Regions from separate parts of the Corallincola spongiicola genome, predicted to be linked through region 2. Evidence: predicted binding sites of a transcription regulator. Region 2 holds the regulator's gene; the other holds the start of a gene.
What was found. Region 2 encodes NrdR, which represses ribonucleotide reductase genes. Its sites were predicted from a motif close to AAACACNANATNTNGTGTTT; they were not measured.
Positions count from the first base shown of each region.

Region 1 (11,499 bases), on a different contig from region 2:
TTATTCAGTGGATCTAATGAAGTTGTTGATGGCGACACCAACCAATAGTTTGGCAACGCTGTGGTTGCCAATGCCTGCATTAACCGTTTCGAGACTAAGCGGCCACCAAACTGCAAGATTAAGGCGGGCTGGCTCATTATCTGCTGCGCGTCAGCGCTGCTGAGCCAGAGATCAAAGTAGCAGGCGCTGTCTGCGTCATCACGGGATTGTGATTGCAGATCCGCCAATAGCGGCCAGCCCAACTGCTTCGCCAGAGCCTTGACCGCGCAGGCCTCCGCTGCAGTCATAGCCCCCGCGATAATCAGCCCACTTTGTTGGCTTAGCGCCAGCCAGTCAGGTTGCAGTGCAACAGGCGCTGGTGTTGCAGTGCTGCTGAGCCCTGCGGCAAAGAATGTCGCCGCCTCGCTATCGGCTTCCGCATATTCATTTTGTTGCTCAGGGCTTATGTAGAGCGGTTCGCGGAATGGACAGTTGATATGGATCGGTGCGGCTTGATGATCACGGATACGCTGTATCAGCTGTCTGGCATAGCTAGCCAGCTTATCGGCTGAGCTGGCAAACTCATCTGCCGGTGGTAGATGGATCGCTTCGCTCACGTAACTACCGAAGATATTGCGCTGTTGGATCGCCTGGTTGGCACCGCAGTCAATCAGCTCTGCTGGTCGGTCTGCGGTGAGCAGCAAAAGCGGGATACCCGTTTGATAGGCTTCAACGACAGCGGGTAGTAGGTTGGCAACTGCAGACCCTGAGGTGACAACAATCGCCACCGGGCGGCCGCTGGCTTTGGCCAACCCCAACGCCAAAAAGCCTGCGCCGCGTTCATCAAAGTGGGTATGGCGCTGAATATCAGGGTGTTGCGCAAAGGCTAGGGCCAAAGGCGCTGAGCGAGAGCCCGGTGCGATCACAACGTGCTGGACACCCGCTTGGTACAGCGATTCAACCAACCAGAGACTCCAGCGCTGGTTGCGCCAGGCCGTTGTCTGGCTTGCCGTTTGTTGGCTCATTTTTGTCCCATCAGGCTGCGTACCGTGGCGACTTTGTTGTCTAGCTCTTGCCACTCTTTATGGGCATCGGAGCCATCAACAATCCCTGCGCCAGAGTAAAGTGCCAACTGGCAGCCTTCAATATGAGCACTGCGGATGGCGACACTAAACTCACTGTTAGCATGGCTTAGATAACCAATCGCGCCAGCATACCAGCCACGTTGGAAGGGTTCATGGGCAGCAATAAAGCGCAGCGCATCGGCTCTGGGGGTGCCACCAACGGCGGGTGTGGGATGCAGTCGCGCCAGCAGATCGGCATCGCAGATCTCTTTGCGTAAACGGCCATGGATGGCGCGCTTGAGGTGCTGCAAGCGGTTCAACTTAAGTACTTGCGCCCGATCATCGTAGCTTAGGGCATCACAGATCGGACCGAGGCGCGATAAAATATCATCCAGCACGATACGATTCTCACGCCGGTTTTTGCCGTCACCGAGCAGTGCCATCGCGATCAGACGGGCATGTAACGGGTCTTTCGGTCGCACATCGGTTCCTGCGACCGCTTCGCTCAATAGTTGACGACCATCGCGCTTGAACAGGCGCTCGGGAGTGCAGCCGATAAAACTGCTCTGGTTATCAAGTTGCAAGGCAAAAGGGGTGCTGTGCTGATTTGCTTGGTGCCAACGTTGTAGCAGCAACCAGGGATCACAGGGTTGTCCCGTCGTCAGTAACTGACGCCGGGCTAACACCACTTTCGATAGAATGGGCTGTTCCGCTAATGCCTGACTTACCAGCTTCGCCCAACTGGCCTGCTCCGGTGAGTTACACACCGCCAATACGTCGGGTAACGGCGGACATGGGGTATGAGCCGGTTGGCGAAGTGTGTGCAGTGCATCCTTGGCGGCAGCCATTTCGTCTGTGAAGCTGTGTGCTTCATCAACCCATAAGTTAAGGGTCAGGGTGATGTTGTCATCTTGCCGTTGCCATAATAGTCGTGGCAGAAAAAACAGTGGCTGCTCGGTGCCGGGAGTGTTGGTGTCATCAAAGGGCAGGGCGCCCATGATCACTAGCGGTAAAGCGGCTGATTCACTTAAGCAGTGACTCGCCTCATTGGCCGTGGCAAATTTACGCACACAGCCGGTGGCTGCTAGCTCTTTATCTGACTCACGGCTTTGCCAATAGGCTTTGGGATATTGGCTTTGTGCTTGCAGCCACGGAATACCACTGACTCTGTCTAGTGTCTGAACCAGTTGCAGCGGCCCACGAAACGGACCCAAGTTGGATAACTGCGTCAGTAAAGGTATCGACGGATCAGATTTCGCTGGGATCGGAAGTTGCCGCACTGCCATGGTTGGCGGAGTCCATAGTTTTTACTCTGAAGAACATTTTGAAGCAAATTCATAGGCCTGCAAGCCCAGCGTGAAAAACTGTTGATTCATGGCAATATCATGCTGGTAAAATTGGCATATTGATTTTATTAATGTTTTCTTTCTTGTTGGTACTTGGTAACGCTATCACCTACTACATATAGTGTTTTTTCTAAGATTATTCACATCATTGTGGGTTTCGTGGTTAATATCACAAATCCTAAAATTTAATTTTTTCGCCAACCCCGCGCCGTAAAAGGCTTGCTTCGATTTCGCCCTTAAAATTGCCCACAAGGCGCGCTTGTCAATAATGTATTTCATAAACACTAGATATATACTTTCGCCATTGTTGATGGCACTAGATGTTGTGTTTGTAGTGGACATCATGTGTATAGCCTGTGAATAAGTAATCCGAATAGGGAGACCCCGGTATGGCCCGCGCCACTGCTACCGCAAAACAACAAGAAAACGCGGAAGTCCAACTCGAACTTCAACCTGCTTCTTACGACATCTGGGATAAGAAATATCGCCTGAAAGATAAGCAGGGTGTTGCGCTGGACAAAGATCTCGATGACACCTTTCGCCGTGTTGCGAAAGCCACCTCATCGGTTGAATTGACGCCCGAGTTGCAGAACGAGTGGTATGAGAAGTTTTTGTGGGCATTGCGCAACGGCGCTATCCCTGCTGGCCGTATTACCTCTAATGCCGGTGCTGAGGCTTATAAGCCAGCCACTTCTACCATCAACTGTACCGTATCCGGTATCGTTAAAGATTCGATGGATGGCATCCTTAATAAGGTGCACGAAGCTGGCCTGACCCTGAAAGCGGGTTGCGGTATCGGTTATGAGTTTTCTACTTTGCGCCCGAAGGGTGCGTATGTTTCTGGCGCAGGTGCTTATACGTCAGGACCTCTGAGCTTCATGGATATCTTCGACAAGATGTGTTTCACCGTGAGTTCAGCCGGTGGCCGTCGTGGTGCGCAGATGGGTACGTTTGACGTATCTCATCCAGATGTGATGGATTTTGTGCGTGCCAAGCGTGAAGATGGTCGCCTCCGTCAGTTCAACCTCTCTTTGCTGATCACCGCTGACTTTATTGAAGCGGTGAGAGCCGATGCCGACTGGCCATTGTCGTTCCCGTTGACGCAATCCGAGATCGATACCGATTCGTTGGATGTGAACAACAAAGAGCAGGTGGTTTGGCGTCCATGCCCATTTGATATCAACTATGCCCGTGAGCAAGAGTACGTGCTGAATGATCGCGGTGATGTCTGCTGCCGTGTGTTTAACACTGTGCGTGCCCAGCGTTTATGGGACGTGATCATGAGTTCAACTTATGACTATGCCGAGCCAGGATTTATCCTGATTGACAAAGTTAACGAGATGAACAACAACTGGTTCTGTGAAACTATTCGTGCCACTAACCCGTGTGGTGAACAGCCGCTGCCTCCGTATGGCGCGTGCTTGTTAGGCTCGATCAATCTGACCAAATTTGTGGTTAATCCATTTACTGAGCAAGCCTCTTTCGATTTCGAGAAGTATCGCGAAACCGTGGCTATCTTCACTCGCATGTTAGACAACGTGGTTGAGATCAACGGCCTGCCATTGGGCAAGCAGCGTGACGAGATCATGAACAAGCGTCGTCACGGTATGGGCTTCCTTGGTTTAGGCTCAACCCTGACCATGCTGGGCATGAAGTATGGTGATGCTGCGTCGGTTGATTTTACCGAAGAAGTGGCGCGTGAAATGGCGGTGGAAGGCTGGCGTGAAGCACTGCGTTTGACCGAAGAGAAAGGTGCTGCACCGATCATGGAGCAAACCTTCACTGTGACAGAAGATATGTTGGTGAATCGCCCTGAGATGCGCAAAGACGGCATCAAAGTAGGCGACGAACTGGCAGGTAAGGTACTGCATGGTCGCTATAGCCGTTACATGCAACAGATCGCTGAAGTTGACCCTGAGCTCGTCGAACAGTTGATTGAGAAGGGCGCACGCTTTACTCACCATAGTTCTATCGCACCGACCGGGACTATCTCGTTGTCGATTGCCAATAACGTTTCGAACGGTATCGAGCCATCATTCAGTCACAAGTACATTCGTAACGTGATCCGTGAAGGTAAGAAGACCAAAGAGCCTGTGGCGGTTTATAGCTACGAGCTGTTGGCCTACCGCGAGTGGATCGATGCCGATGCTGAGCCAGAAGGCGGCTCTTTACCGGATTACTTTGTGACAACGGATCATGTCTCGCCATCACAGCATGTGGATATCCAAGCCGCGGCACAGAAGTGGGTAGACAGCTCAATCTCCAAGACCGTGAATGTACCTACCGATATCGCTTATGAAGATTTCAAAGGCTTGTATCTGTATGCTCACGAGAAAGGTCTAAAAGGTTGCACCACCTTCCGCTTTAACCCGGAAGCGTTCCAGGGCGTATTGGTGAAAGAGTCAGATCTGGAAAATACCGAATATGAGTTCTCCCTTGATGACGGCACCACCGTTAAGCTCAAGGGTAATGAAGAGATTGAATATGACGGTGAAGTACACACCGCAGCTAACTTGTTTGATGCCTTAAAAGAAGGCTACTACGGCAAGTTCTAAGCGACGTCGACTACACTGGAGATTAGAGATGACTATTAAAATCGACAAAAAAATCGTTGGTTACAAGGTGTGTAGCGAGCAAGACAAGCTAGATGCGCAAGCTGCCGCCGAACAGGAAATCGCGGATAACGTGGTGACTTTGCACGAAAAGATTGATCGCCCAGAGATGCTGATCGGCAGTACTTATAAGATCAAGCCGCCAGTATCTGAGCACGCGTTCTATATCACTATCAATGACATCCTGCTCAACGAGGGTACGGATCACGAGCACCAGCGTCCGTTCGAGATCTTTATCAACTCGAAGAACATGGAAGATTACTCTTGGGTGGTTGCACTGACACGAGTGATGTCTGCCGTATTCCGTAAAGGTGGCGACGCGACCTTCCTGGTGGAAGAGCTTAAAGCGGTATTTGACCCGAAAGGTGGTTACTTCCAGCCGGGTACCGGTGTTTATATGCCATCCATGGTGGCTGAGATCGGTCAGGTGGTGGAGCGCCACATGAAGCGCATCGGCCTGATCGGTGGTGGCGAAATGGATGCCCGCCAAAAAGCGTTGATTGAAGAGAAACGCAAAGCCCATGAAACCGCTGGCAAAGCCTCAGAAACTGAAGGTGCGACCTCGTTCCCACCGGAAGCTGTGCAATGCGGCAAGTGTCATCAGAAGTCCGTTATCAAAATGGACGGCTGCATGACCTGCTTGAACTGCGGTGACTCAAAGTGTGGGTGAGCCGTGACCGAAGCGTAGCTTCGCAGCACGGCGAAGTGACTAGTTTTTCAGGAAAAAACTAGAACAGCCTTTAGGCTGGCCCGAAGGGCGTAGGACAGGAGTCCGTAGTCACCATGGATGCCGACAGGATTTAGCCCCATGGATGGGTTAATTAGCTGAACTCTAAAAACCGAAGCCTAGAGCTTCGGTTTTTTATTGCAGGAGTGTGGCTGCTAGGTGCCAACTTCGGTTATTCGCCTCTGCCACAACTTCCCATCAATGACTACGTCATAGCAATCAATGCGGGCTGCCTTAAACAGCTCAATTCTGTGAACAATAGCTTCACCAGCATCAAAGTCGGTAATCTCTATAATTCGACGTAATTTGGGTAGCTGTTTAGGCTTCTCATAATCTTGATTTGGTTCTGATTCTTGTTTGGCTAGCTTGCTGTATGATTGTTCGATGTTTTGCTGATGTTTGTTAGTTCGACGATACCTACGCACCTCCTACCTTGTTGGGTAGGCTAACCTTGCAAGGTCGTACTAATACACTGTTATGCATCCTAATTTATGAATATCGAATATTGTTGGAGAGTAGACAAAGAGCTACCAATGCTAGATGAAGCTGAGTGGGATGAATTGAGTCCACTGCTTACTGATACGATTAAAAAAATTAAGGCCTACCGCGCAGAGCATGGTTGCGATATTCCGACGGCACGGGCTAATTGCAGTCCGGAGGCTGTTGCCAAATTTGAAGAATTAACTGGCTATAAAGGTTTGGGCTACGACGTTTTGTTTTATCTTAGGCGTAGTGACTATGGACCAAAATGTAAACAGTGCAATAAGTTGTTTCGCACGCCTAAAGCCAAGTATTGTGCTGCTTGCGGCCAAACACTAGAGCAAAATGCATAACAAGCTTATCAACCATAGCCACTACGTGGCTGGACAGTCAAAGCGCTGCTTCTTTTGTGCATTTGCTCCGCAAATTGTTGCACAAAATCTTCATCACTTTGCCTGCCGGTTATAAAGGCGTTGTATACCTAAGGAATTATGAATCTACTTTTCGTTTGCAGTGAGAATAGGTTGCGCAGCCCAACCGGTGAGGAAGTGTTTTCAGCTTATGAAGGCGTTCAAGCTATTGGTTGTGGCACCAACTCAGACGCTGAAACACCATTGTCAGGTGACTTGGTTGAGTGGGCTGATGTCATCCTGGTGATGGAGAAAACCCACAAAAATAAAGTATCAAAGAAGTACAAAGATCTGCTGAAGGATAAGCGCTTAGTATGCTTAGATATCCCTGATATCTATGACTGCATGCAGCCAGAGTTAGTAAAGCTGCTTAAAGCTCGTGTACCCAAGTACGTCCAACTTTAGTGGCTCGGCATATAATTGGGCGTTATGTGTAAAAAGGAGGAGTTATGGCGGTAATAGTTGAAGCAAACTGTTTTGGTCCAATAGATTACAATCCACCTGTCGAATTACCCATTAGAGAATATGTCCTTGAAAAAGAATATCTTCTTATGAGTAACCGAAAACTATTGGTTACGAATACAAAAAATACGTTTTGTCTGGATAAAACCGGCGTGTTCGATCATTTGTATATTCCAACCCCTTTAAGTAAAAAAGAGCCTTAACTTAGGCTCCTTATTTGAGATGTATGCAATCGAATCTACACGTGACAAGCACAGCCATTCGACGCCAAACTGCGGCGCGGCTGCTGTGAGCCGTTAGGTGACTAGGTGAAAATTGTTATATCGGATAAACAAATAAGTTATTGTATTTAAATAGGATAATTGAATTTTATTGAAGGGTGTGGTATCGTTAGAGCGTTTTTTGTTGCTTGTAAAACCTGTTTGAAAGCGGCTCTAACGATACCACTTCTAATCACTCCTTTGTTTATTTTGTCCTTATTTTTCAGTCGCTTAGTTGAAATCTTTAGTTTGGCTTTGATAGAAAAACTCTTGATGTTTATATTAATTGTTTTCTTCATGTTCCATATTTCCGATACGTTATTTAATGGCGTTATTTCTACGTTAATTATACCATATCTACATGATAAGCTTAATAAAAGTAAGTGATTGAATGTTACATGGCAAGCCAATTAAGCGGGACTAAAAACAGTTTGTTCGGTTTCGCTTCACTATACATTTTAGCTAAACAATCTTTAGCCCCTTTTGGGGGGTTGATATGATCCCCCTCTGTTAATAGGCACGTGGTTATCCCTACCGAAACGTGCCGGCATAAAGAGCCCAGATGAGTCACCGTTGGCAAGTAAGTGTCGGCGGTTAACCTTGCTGATATTCGCGGGTTTGGTTATCCGCATAACTTGTTTGCGCCATTGGAGCCTTTCCTCAGTCTAGGAACGCGAATTTAAATCGCGTAACGCCCTCGAGGGTTGCTCTCACCGCTACGCGATATCCCAGGCATAACCAATTAACTCTCTGGCCACCGCAGTGACCACCTTGTTGTACTCTTTTCCTCTGGTGCGAAGTTGTCGGAACCGGCCACATAAGCGCTTTTGTACTTCCCAAGAGCGTGCTTGCAGCTGGGAGGAGTGGTCTTGTTGACTTTTATACAGCTCAGAGGAGACTTTGGGACTGAAACGATACGCCCACCGCTTCAATCAATATTCGCCGTGCGTGGGTGTTACCACACATAGTGATCCCTCCCTGTTTTTGCCGCTGTCCACTGGAGTGCTCAGAGGGCGTCAGTTCGACAAAATTCATTAAGGAGCGTGGGCGCTCAAAACGGCGGAGATAACACCTGCGAAGGACACCCACACGAAACGACGCCCAAATGACGCCAATTTTCTGCTTTTAGCGTGAGCTACTGGATTTTAGGTGTGTCGGTTGAGTTGATGAGAGGTGGCTGTCCCTTCAGTCAATATCAGCCCGGAAAACTATGAACTGAAAAATGCTGCTTAGCGACGTGTCCACTTTTACCGGAGCAGATCAGACCACTTGTGCTAGCCGCTCCACCAACGACCCCGGAATAAAAGCCGCCAGCCAGACCAAACAGGAAAACCACCAATACGAATGTCGACAGAATAGTTTTAGACTTCATAGAGGCCCTCTCTAATAGCCCAACCTATAAATTACATGTATCTGATAGTTAGATGTTTTTTTGCGAGAAACCTGAGACCTTGCTCTCAATTGAAACAAGCGTCGCAATAACACCACTGATGAAGATCAACGAGATACAGGAGAATATAAACCCCAGATTCTGAAGATAAGCTTTCAAGCCATGACCATGGCCTCTGGGCTGCATGTTCAGGTTATTAGCATCACCGGTAACCAGGTAATCTGTCGGCGCGAAAAATGCTGTATGGGTGGAGAAGAAGAGTTGGATGAGAACCCCTGTGACACCCAACACGCAGATCACGCGAGCAAACAGGAGTAACCACTTAAAGTTATCGGTAGAAACATGATTGTATGGATAAAACTTCATAATAAATTCCCTTTAGTATCAGATGACTCCTTACGTCACCTTCAATGCTAACTCACTTTATCAACATCACAACCGCTCATTTGCCATAATCCCTAAACAAAACTCACAGTTTTTTACCCAGACAGTTCAAACCAACACATTGCATCATTGAAGTTAGGTTATTTTTGCGAGTGATGCCGACACGCAATTTTTAAGGTTGGATTGCCACGTTGTCCGCATATGTTGACAAGAATTGATCAAGATAAAAGCAACGGCGAAGGACATCCAACCGACACGACGCCTAAATGACGCTAATTTTCTACTTGCAGAGTGCGCTACTGGATTTTAGGTGTGCCGGTTGAGTTGATGAGAGGTGGCTGTCCCTTTAGTCACTTATCCGGTTTACTCTCCGATCTGCTTCGTTCCGCATGTTTCGCAGATCAAGTGCCTGGATAACGAATCCATTGATGCCAAAAAGGGACCAAACGCCAAGCCTGCAAACATCCCGGAAACAAATTCCTTTAGTTTTCTTCGTTTGCTGTTTTCAAAGCCCGTAGGCTTTCTGACTAAAACGAGAATATGTTGAGTCTCTTTACTGCACTTGCTGCAGAAAGTGGTTTCCTTCACTTCGTTCATACACTCTTCCTTTTTGGCGTTTACCTTGGTCAAAAACCGCGTGGCTTTTGAATTAGCATTTCCGTATCAATTAGTAGCTAAACTACAACAAAAGAATCAAATGTCAACAATGGTAAACATATGTTGTTTTTGGTTTCGGCGATACAGCGGGTTTATGCAGGGCGTAATACGAAGTTCTAATAAATGGTTTGGTCGTAAGCGACGGGCATTTGATTTACTTGTTCACGGTTAATACCACTTTCCCCAAGTTTCTGCCGCTACGCAGATATTCAATTGCATCGAGTGCGTTTTCAAACTCAAATGTGTGGCCGACGTGGGGCGGGGCAATGTTGACTTGTTGCATGGCGGCGAGCTGTTCTTTAAGCAATGCAGTCTGCTCCCAAAGCCAAATCAGGTTAAACGCCATCACGGATTTGTTGTCGCTGATCATCGGCATGATGTCGTATTTGGGGCGTTTCAAATATCGCCAGGCGGCTTTGAGGTAATTAGGTCGATTTTTTCCCGGAGTAAATTCAGCCGCGCCAAACACTACCAGCCGACCCATGGGCGACAAATGGTCGAAGCTGGCGGTTTGCACCTCACCACCGATGGCGTCTAATACAAGATCATATCGGCGACCGACTTGTTTCAGTTGTTTGCTGAACGAACCCTGACGAACGATAACGTCATCAAAGCCCTGTGAATTTAGAAAGGCTTGTTTGTCTGGCGAACTCACCGTGCCTACGGGGTTGCCGCCTAAGGCTTTCACCAGTTTCATTGCTTGCAGGCCGACGCCACCTGCCGCGCTATGAATTAATATCGTTTGGTCAGGTTTAAGGTTGCCAAGTTCGGTTAAGCCATACCAAGCGGTCAGGGTTTGCACCAGATAGGCGGCACCTTGTTCATGACTCCAATTGTCAGCCAGTGGCACCAGATAATCTGGTTCAATATCTATGGTGTCGCAATAGCCGCCAAAGCGGGTGACACCCATGATGCGATCACCTAATTTGAAAGGAGAGTTGTGACCCTTGCCCAGCGCAGAGATCACACCAGAGAATTCCAGCCCGGGCGTAAATGCGCCTTTAGGGGTGGCGCTATACAAGCCTGTTAAAGCAAAGATATCGGCAAAGTTAAGTCCAACAGCTTTCACATCGATCCGGATCTTTTCTGCGGCGAGTGCGGGCAGTGAGGCTTGCTGCAGCCTTAAATCGCTAATGGCCCCAGCTTTTGGGGTTTGCCAAAATCGAATCATGATATATCCGTACTCCCAATCGATGCTTTGGTAACTTTTATCCGTTAACTTTCAGCCATTAACTTTTTGCCGGCTTTTCGTCCGTCAGTTTATACGCTTGTGACCAAAACTCCGTGGAGATCTCGCTGATGCTATTTGATTCGGCGTTGATCAGTACGGCGAACCCCACGCCTAGGGTAGGCGAATAGCCGATATCGGCGCGGAAGCCCTGTACCCAGCCAGAGTGGTAAATAATTGGGTAGTCTTTGAATTGATAGATGCGCCAGCCGTAACCGTAGTGTGCGTCTTCTAAATAATCCCGCCAATGCTTTCGTTTTAAGTCTTTGCGGGTGCGGATGCGAGGCTCTGTCAGCTCTGCGATCAAGGCCGGTGTCAGTACCTTTGGTGCGTGGCCTAAATTGGCGATCAGCCACTTGCTCAAATCGGTAATGCTGGCGTTAATACCTGCGGCTGTGGCTACTTTGTAGTAGTCCGGGGTGACCTTCACGGTACGCCACACGTATGACTTAATGGCTTTGCCATTTCTATCTTTTTTGCCAGTGTTGACCTTGTTAATG
Region 1 covers NZ_SHLY01000004.1:82,737-94,235, reverse strand. Annotated here, with positions in the region: gene menD (2-succinyl-5-enolpyruvyl-6-hydroxy-3-cyclohexene-1-carboxylic-acid synthase) at 1-1,004, opposite strand, end outside; gene EXY25_RS12565 (isochorismate synthase) at 1,001-2,329, opposite strand; gene EXY25_RS12560 (adenosylcobalamin-dependent ribonucleoside-diphosphate reductase) at 2,779-4,944, shown strand; gene EXY25_RS12555 (TSCPD domain-containing protein) at 4,973-5,671, shown strand; gene EXY25_RS12550 (hypothetical protein) at 5,884-6,153, opposite strand; gene EXY25_RS12545 (hypothetical protein) at 6,262-6,561, shown strand; gene EXY25_RS12540 (low molecular weight protein tyrosine phosphatase family protein) at 6,700-7,023, shown strand; gene EXY25_RS12535 (hypothetical protein) at 7,068-7,283, shown strand; gene EXY25_RS12530 (hypothetical protein) at 7,430-7,639, opposite strand; gene EXY25_RS12525 (hypothetical protein) at 8,057-8,272, opposite strand; gene EXY25_RS19010 (transposase) at 8,229-8,375, opposite strand; gene EXY25_RS18780 (hypothetical protein) at 8,536-8,712, opposite strand; gene EXY25_RS12515 (hypothetical protein) at 8,761-9,096, opposite strand; gene EXY25_RS12510 (hypothetical protein) at 9,478-9,711, opposite strand; gene EXY25_RS12505 (synaptic vesicle VAT-1 family membrane protein) at 9,926-10,942, opposite strand; gene EXY25_RS12500 (serine hydrolase domain-containing protein) at 11,001-11,499, opposite strand, start outside.
Region 1: EXY25_RS12560 (adenosylcobalamin-dependent ribonucleoside-diphosphate reductase) is a predicted target of NrdR. The motif match lies at 2,701-2,720, and genes of this name have one in related genera.

Region 2 (11,499 bases):
TAGCAATCATAGTCAGCCCTGTGTCTGTTGAGAAGTCAGGTGAGTCATTGAGTCCTGCCTCAGATCACAGGCTTTGCAAATAGATCGTGGCGAAACAGCGTTTTAGGGCATAAAAAAGCCCAGACGAGTCTGGGCTTTCACGACCAACAGAGAGGTTAGCCAATCTTCTTATACTTGATGCGATGGGGTTCGATCGCTTCTGGCCCAAGGGTTTTCTTTAACCAGGTTTCGTAGTCAGAGAAGTTACCTTCGAAGAAGTTAATCTTACCTTCGTCACGATAGTCGAGTATGTGAGTGGCGATACGGTCAAGGAACCAGCGATCGTGCGAGATAACCAGGGCGCAGCCCGGGAAGTCCAGCAGCGCATTTTCTAATGCTCGCAAGGTTTCAACGTCAAGGTCGTTGGTTGGTTCATCCAACAGGATGGTGTTACCACCGGCTTTAAGTAGCTTGGCCAGATGCACACGGTTACGCTCACCACCAGACAACTCACCAATCCGTTTGTTTTGGTCGCCACCTTTGAAGTTAAAACGGCCGACATAGGCGCGGCTGTTGATCTCGACGTTACCGACAGTGAGGATGTCTGCGCCTTCTGAGATCTCTTCCCACACGCTTTTTGTGTCATCCATGGTGTCACGGAACTGTTCTACGGCAGCCAGTTCCACTGTGTCACCTATGGTGACCGCACCGGAATCGGGTTGCTCTTGCCCTAATAACATACGGAACAGGGTCGATTTACCGGCACCGTTAGCGCCGATAATGCCAACAATGGCTCCTTTAGGTATGCTGAAACTGAGGTCATCAATGAGCAGTCGGTCACCATAGCCTTTCGACAAATGCTCAACATCGATCACTTTGTCGCCTAAACGTGGACCGGGCGGGATATAGAGCTGGTTCGTTTCATTCCGTTTCTGGAAATCTTTATTTTGTAGCTCTTCAAAGCGTGCCATACGGGCTTTACTTTTTGCCTGACGACCTTTGGGGTTGGTGCGAACCCACTCCAATTCTGCTTCGATCGACTTCTGGCGCGCTTTCTCAGAGGAGGCTTCTTGCGCCAAACGCTGATCTTTCTGTTCTAACCAACTGGAATAGTTGCCCTCCCAAGGAATGCCCTGGCCACGGTCAAGTTCGAGGATCCAGCCCGCGACGTTATCGAGGAAGTAACGGTCGTGGGTGATCGCCACCACGGTGCCGGAATAGTCGTGCAGGAAGCGCTCCAGCCAGGCCACTGATTCCGCATCTAAGTGGTTTGTTGGTTCGTCGAGTAGCAACATGTCTGGGTGTGCCAACAATAAGCGGCACAGGGCGACGCGGCGCCTTTCACCACCTGACAACACCTCAATTTTGGTGTCCCACTCAGGTAAACGCAGGGCGTCGGCGGCACGTTCGAGGGCGTTATCCAGGTTATGCGCATCTGATGTGGCCAGGATCGCCTCTAATTCACCTTGCTCTTTGGCCAGCGCATCAAAGTCGGCATCCGGCTCGGCATAAGCGGCGTAGATAGCGTCCAGTCGAGTCATCGCATCTTTAATATGGGCGACAGACTCTTCGACGATTTCCCGAACGGTTTTGTTTGGGTCTAGTTCCGGCTCCTGTGGCAGGTAACCGATGTTGAGTCCCGGCATGGGGCGGGCTTCACCCTCAAACTCGGTATCGACCCCAGCCATAATGCGCAGCAGGGTGGATTTACCTGCGCCATTAAGACCAAGTACACCAATTTTGGCGCCTGGGAAAAAGGAAAGGGAAATATCCTTAAGGATGTGACGCTTTGGTGGAACGATTTTCCCCAAGCGGTGCATTGTAAAGACGTATTCAGCCATATCTGCCGGACAACTCTTGTTAGTCATTAAGGGAGGATTACGGCGCAATAGTTTAGCTGAATCTGACGGGGATAACAGTGATTTGCGTTAAGCATGGCTTTTGCAGCGAAGATCTTCCTTTACTCATTCTGATCCTACGTTTTCTGGTGAAAAGCCATTCTGTTGACTAAAATTCAATCACTTAAGTTGAAATCAACATAAGCCGTTTATCTTACACAGGAATGGTCAGATGATCGTTAAGGTCAACCGGACGACCACGGCACTGTTGTTTTCCCTGTCGTTGCTGTTAATTGGGGCACCAGTCGCTTGGCTGTTATACGCAAAATTTCAAAGTAACGAACGCTATCTCCAGCATCGGTCGTTCGCGGTGCTGCATCAAACGCGTACCCACCTCGATAATAAATTCAAAGCGTTAGCTGGGTTGTTTCAACGCCTGCCAAAAGCCAGCTTATGCGCGTCTTCGCTCTCTCCTGAACATATTCAACAGATCAAAGCTTCATCACCAGCGTTTAAGGAGGAGCTACATAGCTTTATTCTGGAGGGTAATGCTTACATTGATGGTGATTTTGATGATGAGTTAGCGGAAGTGCTGGGTTATGAACTGGGTATTGATGCTGAGAACGATGACTTTGAGTCGCTCTACAATGAGGTATGTCCTAAGCCGGATTCTGGCGTGGCGGCTGATAAAGTATGCGCACTGTTTAATGAATATAAAGCGATCCCCAAGCCCAAATATAGCGATAAAACCCCCTATTCGGACGAGGGTGAGTCTAGGGTAGAGGGCGATGATGCGCTTGTTCACGGTATCAATGCATTAGGCTCTTGGGGCTGTCGCATAGGTGTCTTTGCCGACAGTAAGTCGATGCGAGCATCTGGCGCGTTCGAAACCCAACTGCTGCTGTCGGAGATTCAGCATGAGTTGTTCTCATTTTTGGATGAGATCATTTCATTGGCAAAAACGGGTGCCGGTGATCCGCGTCAGGAGCTAGCGCCTACCTCGCAACGGTTTGTCGAGCAGGTTGACTCAATTGATCTGGCCAGTGAGGCTTTTGTTGCTGACAAGAAAGAGCAGCAACGAGGGGATTTTTTACAACGCCTTAAGCGCAACTCTTTGATCTCATCCGCGGAGGTTTATTTTTCCGGGCAACAGAACTGGTTTCCGTTAGATAGTGAAAGCAGTACGGCGGCCTGTAAAGCCAATGCAGATCGTCCCTTTGTTCGGTTTATGGGCGGGGCGCGAGGGTTCTGGATGATGCGTTGTCTGGCGCAGCAGAACAGTAGCAGTGCAACACCTTTTGTCGATCGGAATTATTTCAGCTTTGATACCCGTGAGCTACTAAAAGACACCCCCAGCGTGTCGCCCTTTGACCTCATGATGCTGGTTAACATCGATGGTGGCGTGATCACCACGGTAAAAAGCTCTGTCGAAGATGTCGATGCATCCACGTCGTTTAATGACTCTCATTTCACCCATATTAATGATTTTCTAAAAAGTGCTGACGATAAGTCCAAGCGGGATTGGGAAGAGGCGATTAAGCCTTTGTACAAGGCGTTGCAGAGTGCGGCCAGTAGTAGTTCGACGACTAGTAAAAGTACCCTCGAACGACTTCCTGTAGGGGCCGCAAGCAGCTTTGATATCACCATTGGTGAAATGCCATTTCGTCTTTATATCATGCCGTATGAGTTACCTTATCCCGTTATTTCTCGGGGCAAATTGCAGCAAGGCTATTTGCTGTTAACCGGCTTGATCCCAATGGAGGAGGCGAGGGCGTCGAAGTTTTCCTTGTCGCCCTCAATGGCCGCAGCAACTTTGGGTGGAGTACTGTTGCTATTAGCATTGTGGCCGATTCTGCGTTTTCGCTTTATGGGCGTTAATCAAGCGATGGGGGCGAATGAGTTTCGTGTCGCATTGGCTGGTGTTGCTTTGTTTGCGATGACGATCACCCTCGCCATTACCGATCTGTTGGTTTACAGCAACTCGAAAGCGCATGTGCAGCGGCAATTGTATGAGATTGCTGGGCAGGCGCGAACGCAGGTGGGCGACGAACTGACCCATAAGCGGCAACTGCTTACCCAGCTTTGGCAAAAGCAGTCGGAACAAGCGGTGGCGGCCAGCCATTTGCCCAGCGCTGATTATGGCCAACAGCAGCTGCAATGTGTGCAACCCCTGTCGGGCAGCGAAACAAATTATGAAACGGTTAACTGTATTCCGAAACAGATTGAGGCTTTACCGCCACTTGAACACTATTTCTTGCTGGACCCTGAAGGTAAACAGGTCGGGCCGTTTTACTCCTGGTATCCGTTTGATCTGCTCGACAATGAGCGTATTAGTTTAGCCACGCGCGAATATTTTTCTGCGCTGGCGTTGGACAAAGGCTGGCGTTCGCCCTTAGGTGGACATTTCTATGTCGAGCACATTTTCAGTTATTCCGATGGCTTGCGAAGCACTGTGACATCGATTGCTTTGCCGCCTAATAAATTTAACGCCAAGGTGGCAGTTGCTGAATTTCATTTGGAGAACTTGCTCGAGCCGGTTTTGCCCTTTGGTTACAAACTGGCAATGGTGGAGAACCAGACGGGACGCGTACTTTATCATTCGCAGTCAGAGCTGAGTCTGTTAGAGAACTTTCTCGTGGCAACGGATCATGATCGGGATCTTAAGCTGGCCTTAAGTAGTCAGGAAGATATGACGCTGCGGGTAAATTACCAGGGTAAACCTCATTACCTAACGACGATGTCCTTAGGTCAGTACGGCATTCCCTGGAGTGTGGTGGTGATGTACGACCACAGCCTGTTGCAGATTATCAACTTTAACGTGCTGCTGATGGTGCTGGTGAGCATGTTGGTGCTGCTGTTGTGCCTGGCGGCTTTTCTGTGGGTAGGAAAGGTGTTTACACCCGGCTTGAGCTGGTTGTGGCCTAACTACTATCGCCGCCCTGTCTATCCGTGGTTGGTGGGCACTGCCGTGCTTAGCTTGATACAAGGGGGCGTTTTTGGCTTTGGCGTCGAACACGCCACGGTGCTGACCGTCTTGTACTGTTTGGTGTTGTTAATATTTAATTGGGCAAACCTCTGCTTGCAGGTGGCGCATGGTCCGTTAACCAGTGCGTGGCGCCGCTATGCACTGATTGCCATCGCCTTGGTCGCCGCATTGGCAGATATTATTGTGACGGTGCTGGTGTGGCAGCGCGAAGAAGCGTTTGGTTTGAATGCGGGCGTGGTTATCGGTGCTATGGCGTTGCAAGTGTTTATCATGGCTAAACAGTTGCAACGTTTTCCTCCATCACTGGAGCCTGCGCCTGGCTGGGTCAGTCGGGCTTGGGCGCAGCGACTTTACCCGTTACATGGTGGCCTGATGTTGGGGCTCGTGGTGGTACTGCCGACCCTCATTCTGTTTCAGCAAATATCTAAACATCAGATCTATCTTTATAGCGAACTGTCGTCGATTGATATTGGCCAACAGTTCAATCAGCAGCTCGCAAAACGCCATTGGTTACTTGAAACTTTATATCCGAAACCCTCTGATGGTGGTCTGGGCACTGGAGATACGCCCAAAGTTAACTCCGATGGGGTATCAAAACATTGGTTGGCGACCCATTTCTTTGCTCAATCGAAACACGCATTTTTTACTGAGCAATCCAATGGCTGTGGTAACGGGGTGTTTGGTTTAGGCTGCATAAAGGATCAGGATTCAGGTGGCTACTATGTGCGTTATGCCCGTATCAACAGTAGCAAAACAGTTGGTCATGCCAACGAGGAGAAATCTTTTCTGGTTCAAGATAAGGGTTTTTATGATTACTTGATTAGTTTAACAACACCACTATCTGATTTTGCCGCGCGGATTGGTTTTCGGGCTGCAGGGAGAGAAACCGGAGCCTTGTCATCTATTCGCTATTGGACTGCGAAAGGTCTTTATCGCCCCTTGGATGCCGCCGAGGAGCCTGCTTTCATTATCCCGCTGTTACCGACTGCGCTGGCGATGATTCTGGAGTCTGTCTGGTTGATGGCGTTTGCGCTGCTTCTTATTGGCTGGATGCTGTACCGCGTATTCCGTTCGCTGGCGGAGCGCTGTCTTGGCTTGCTGGTACCTAGGGTGTTAAGCCAGAATTTCCCCAAACGTGGCTTAATGCGCCAGGTGCTTGAGAAAGCGACCCGTGTTCCCGGTGGGGTGTTAATGCTGTGGCCCGGTCAAAGAAAGCTGATGCGCTATCGCCGATGGCTTGGGACAGAGCATGGTATCCATTGGCTAGATCTGTCCGATCCTGATGCCGAGTTGCCGATGCGTTATGGCGATGGTGGTGTGACTTCGCCGCTGCCAAGACTGGATGGCTGGGAAGTGGTGGTGTGTTACAACTTGGAAACGGCGGCAATGGACGAAAAGCTTCGTCGCAATGCGCTCTCGCTGCTTCAGCAATTGCTGGAACGACGTCAAAGTTTGGATGCGATGGGTTTTGTGGTGTGCTGTGAGCGCTCGCCGCTCTATCGTTTGATCCACAGTAATGCATACACAGAAAGCTTGGGAACGGCAGACAACGAAGTCCAGCAGTGGGCGCAGATGTTTAGTGGGTTAAGAAAATTCTACGCTTGGAGCCCCAGTCATCATGGATTTGGCTTGATGCCAACCGATAATCCAAAGCAATACCACTACTTATTGAGCCGCCGGGAAGCCGCAGTTTGGCCTGATTTGAGGCTGGTGCATTTTGAGTTCAAACGCTGGTATCAATCCCACCAACCCAAGCATTTTGAAGTGGAAGACTTGGAAACCTGGTATATCGCCAATGCCGGCAGTTTGTACCGCAGAAAATGGGAGCTTTGTACCCGAGATGAAAAAGTGGCGCTGTATCAATTAGCCAGCGGTAGCTTTATCAATTGCCACAATTTGGAAGTGATAGAGCATCTAGAGCGCGGCGGTTATATCGTCAGAGACCCGAGGTTACGTATCTGTAATCGCAGCTTTGCTCGATTTGTTTTAGCTGCGGAACGCAGTGAGGTGATGGAAATCTGGCTGCAGGAAGCCTCGGTTAGCCAGTGGAACGTAATCCGAATACCGTTACTGACGTTGATCGTGGTGGCGGTGGGGGCCATGCTCTATCTGTTTAATACTGAAATGGAAAGCATGGCTGCCGCACTGGCTGCTGCCCCTGCTATTTTAGCCATCTTAGCGAGAGGCATGGCCTTTGTTAGGGGAAGCCCACCTAACGACTAGGTGGTTGACCTGCCATCATGGTGATGAGCAGTCCTAGTGCCATTAGGCCGCAGAATCCTGCGCCAAGTAGTGCTAATGTCGCAATGAGTGCAGTAAACATAATAGGCTCCTTGGGTAAGCTATCGTGGTCACTATCTGAGTTGGCCGCGAGTCATTGTTTACTGCAAGCATATAGTGCGCCATATCAACGATGTGAGCTCGCATGCCTTGTTATACAGGGCTTACGCTGGGTTTGCTTGCCTATCCATTCCCTTTTAGCCCTATTGATTGATCTTTGCTGGGGGATCATTATGGTTACTCTCCCTCTTTTGATGCATAGATGATGTTTGCCGTATGACGTTGACTGCTTGGTTCTCCGTATTTGCTGTCTGTCTATTGGGTGCGATGACCCCAGGCCCGAGCTTGGCGGTGATCATGCGCAATTGTATTCAACGTAGCCGCGGACATGCTTTGCTGGCGAGTTGGTGTCATGCCATCGGTATTGGTGCTTATGCCTTGGCGGCGATTCTCGGTTTGGGATTGCTGATGACACAGTTTCCACAACTGTTTCTCTGGATCAGTTATCTCGGTGCTGGCTATCTGGTTTGGCTCGCATCGAAAGCACTGCGTTCAGGGCCTAGTTCTTTCGTGGTTGATAGCGAAGACAAAGTGCATATCCCTTATCTGCATTCGGCGAGCGAAGCGTTTGCTATCGTTTTTTTGAATCCCAAAATCGCCCTGTTTTTTACCGCACTCTTTAGCCAGTTCATCGCCGCAGATATGAATTGGCTGACTATTTTAATGCTGGTGTCGACCGTGACTCTCGTGGACGGGTGCTGGTATACCTTGGTTTCACTGTTACTTTCCCATCAAGGCATTTTGCCTTGGTTAAAACGTTATAGTCATTGGATAGACAGGGTCACAGGGGTTGTATTTTTGCTGATCGCAGCGCGAGTTGTTCTCGTATAACGCCTTGTTTAAGGTCAAAGAAGATACAAAAACTAGGCATACGGCATTACTCGGGGTAAAATACGCCGCCTTGAAACACCCTCTTAGCCCATTTTTGGCACCCGCCGGGAGAAACCATGCTGAAGCGTGATATGAATATTGCCGATTTCGATCCTGAATTGTGGCAGGCGATGACCAACGAAGTGTCTCGTCAGGAAGACCACATCGAACTGATTGCGTCAGAAAACTACTGCAGCCCTCGTGTACTTGAAGCACAAGGCTCTCAGCTGACCAATAAATACGCAGAAGGCTATCCTTTTAAGCGTTATTACGGTGGTTGTGAATACGTCGATGTCGCCGAGCAGTTGGCTATCGACCGTGCATGTGAGTTGTTTGGCGCAACCTATGCCAATGTACAGCCCCATGCTGGTTCTCAGGCCAACTCAGCAGTATTCCAAGCGATGATTGAGCCTGGTGACACTGTGTTGGGTATGAGCCTGGCCCATGGCGGTCATCTGACTCACGGTTCTCATGTCAGCTTTTCTGGCAAGATCTACAACGCTGTTCAATACGGTATCAATGATGATGGCAAGCTCGAGTACGAAGAGGTACGCAAGCTGGCCTTGGAGCATAAGCCGAAGATGATTATCGCTGGTTTCTCTGCTTATTCAGGGATCCTAGATTGGGCTAAGTTCCGTGAAATTGCCGACGAAGTGGGTGCGTACCTGTTTGTTGATATGGCACACGTTGCTGGTTTAGTGGCGGCGGGTATCTATCCGAATCCATTGCCCCACGCGCACGTTGTGACTACCACCACTCATAAGACCCTCGCCGGTCCTCGTGGCGGTTTGATCTTATCTGCATGCAATGACGAAGCTATCTACAAGAAGCTGAATAGCGCTGTATTCCCTGGTGGTCAGGGCGGTCCTTTATGCCACGTGATTGCAGCTAAAGCGGTTGCTTTCAAAGAAGCGTTGCAGCCAGAGTTTGCAGAGTACCAGAAGCAGGTAGTTGCTAACGCAAAAGCGATGGCGAAAGGCTTTATCGATCGTGGTTACAAGATCGTTTCCGGCGGTACTGATAATCACCTGTTCCTGGTTGATTTGATCGACAAAGATATCACTGGTAAAGATGCCGATGCTGCTTTAGGTAACGCGCACATCACAGTGAACAAGAACTCCGTACCTAATGATCCGCGTTCACCTTTCGTGACCTCTGGTCTGCGTATCGGTACACCAGCAATTACCCGTCGTGGCTTCAGCGAAGCTGATGCGACAGAGTTAGCTGGTTGGATCTGTGACGTACTTGATAACATTGAAAATGAAGCTGTTATCGCTGAAGTACGCGGTAAAGTGGAAGAGATCTGCAAGCGTCTGCCAGTTTACGCTTAAGATAAAGGCGGAACTCACGCGCTGATAACTGGCCGTCTTTAATAGGACGGCCAGTTTTTTTGTTTTTATCCGAGAGTTCGTTATGGTGAGCGCTTACCCAAGGAGAGCTTATGCATTGCCCGTTTTGTTTTGCGCCAGATACCAAGGTGATCGATTCACGTTTAGTGGCTGATGGCAGTCAGGTGCGTCGCCGCCGTGAATGTACTAAGTGCCATGAACGTTACACCACCTTTGAAACCGCAGAGCTGGTAATGCCGCGTCTAATTAAGCGCGATGGCAGCCGTGAACCTTTTAATGAAGATAAACTGCGCAGCGGGTTACTTCGCGCTGTGGAGAAACGTCCTGTCGGTGTTGATCAGTTGGAACAGACTGTGGCTGATATTAAGTCCAGTTTACGCGCCACTGGTGAGCGTGAAGTGGGCAGTAAGATGGTCGGAGAGCTGGTGATGGAAGCGTTGAAGAAGCTGGACAAAGTGGCTTATATTCGTTTTGCCTCCGTTTACCTGTCGTTCGAAACCATCGGTGAGTTTGAAGATGTGATTGCCAAGTTGGGCAATAACTCGCAAAACCACTAACCTGAGCGGACCAAGCAGAGCATCCCATGGCGCGATTTTCTCCAGACGACCACAGATTCATGCAGCGCGCTATTCATTTAGCTGAGCGGGCACTATATACCACTTCTCCGAACCCTCGGGTGGGGTGTGTCATTGTCAACGCTGGGCAGATTGTGGGTGAAGGCTATCATCGGCGCGCGGGAGAAGGGCACGCCGAGGTGAATGCCCTGGCTGAAGCGGGAGAGCAGGCCAACGGCGCTACCTGCTACGTCACTTTAGAACCCTGCTCTCATCATGGCCGCACTGGTCCCTGTGCTGAAGCCTTAGTACACGCCGGGGTTACAGAAGTGGTTGTTGCTATGGTTGATCCAAACCCGCTAGTGTCAGGCCAGGGTATTGGCTTGTTGGAAGCCTCAGGTATTCGTGTGCGTTATGGACTTATGGAAGCGCAAGCCGAGGGCTTAAACCCCGGTTTTATTAAACGAATGCAGTCTGGTATGCCTCTGGTACGCCTAAAAATGGCAGCCAGTCTGGATGGGCGAACCGCCTTGAGTAATGGCAAGAGCCAGTGGATCACCGGTGCAGCTGCTCGTGCGGATGTGCAGCATTGGCGCGCACGGAGTTGCGCTATTGTCACCGGTAGCGGCACGGCGCTGGCCGATGATCCGGCGTTGAATGTGAGGCCGGAACAGTTAACTCAAGATTATCCTCTGCCCGTCAGACAACCGGTGCGTGTGGTGGTTGATGGTCGTAAACAGATCTCGCCCGCGCTAAAGATGTTCCAGCTGCCCGGCGAACTCTGGATCGCCAGAAAAGCTGCCGATGTGGAAGCTCCGTGGCAAGAAAACGTGACTATGCTGGCCATCCCCGAATTGGAGGGTAAGTTGGATCTGCGTAATTTAATGCGCCAACTTGCCAGTAAAGAGATCAATGAGGTTTGGGTTGAAGCCGGAGGAAGGCTTGCCGGGGCGCTGCTGAATGCCGGTCTGGTTGATGAGCTTATTTTGTATCTGGCGCCCAAATTAATGGGAAACAGTGCCCAAGGGCTATTTAACTTGACCGAGTTTGACGACATGGCGCAACTGCCAGAGTTAGACTGGCAAGATATGCGGCAGGTTGGAGACGATCTCCGGATTGTTGCTACGTTTAAACCTAAGCTCGATGATTAAGTCGTTCTGCTCACAGCGATAGACATGAGAATTTATGTTCACAGGAATTATTGAAGCGGTTGGTGAGATCCGTCGTATTGAGCCGAAGGGGCAAGATGTGACTCTGGAGATCGCTACCGGTAAATTAGATTTGAGCGACGTTAAGCTGGGTGACAGCATCGCCAGCAACGGCGTCTGTTTGACCGTGGTGGCGCTTTCTAGCGACAGCTTCTGTGCTGACTTGTCGACTGAAACCTTGAAGCGGTCAAACTTTGCCAGTGCCAGCCGCGGTGCGCGGGTGAATCTGGAAAAGGCGGTCACGCCAACGACCCGTTTGGGCGGGCATCTGGTCAGTGGGCACGTTGATGCTTTAGCTGAGGTTGTTAGCCGCGAATCGACCGGGCGTGCAATTGAATTTTGGCTACAAGCTCCGGAACATCTGGCTCGTTACAT
Region 2 covers NZ_SHLY01000005.1:39,467-50,965, forward strand. Annotated here, with positions in the region: gene ettA (energy-dependent translational throttle protein EttA) at 156-1,820, opposite strand; gene EXY25_RS13775 (cache domain-containing protein) at 2,050-7,026, shown strand; gene EXY25_RS13780 (LysE family translocator) at 7,360-7,974, shown strand; gene glyA (serine hydroxymethyltransferase) at 8,091-9,344, shown strand; gene nrdR (transcriptional regulator NrdR) at 9,455-9,919, shown strand; gene ribD (bifunctional diaminohydroxyphosphoribosylaminopyrimidine deaminase/5-amino-6-(5-phosphoribosylamino)uracil reductase RibD) at 9,946-11,067, shown strand; gene EXY25_RS13800 (riboflavin synthase) at 11,102-11,499, shown strand, end outside.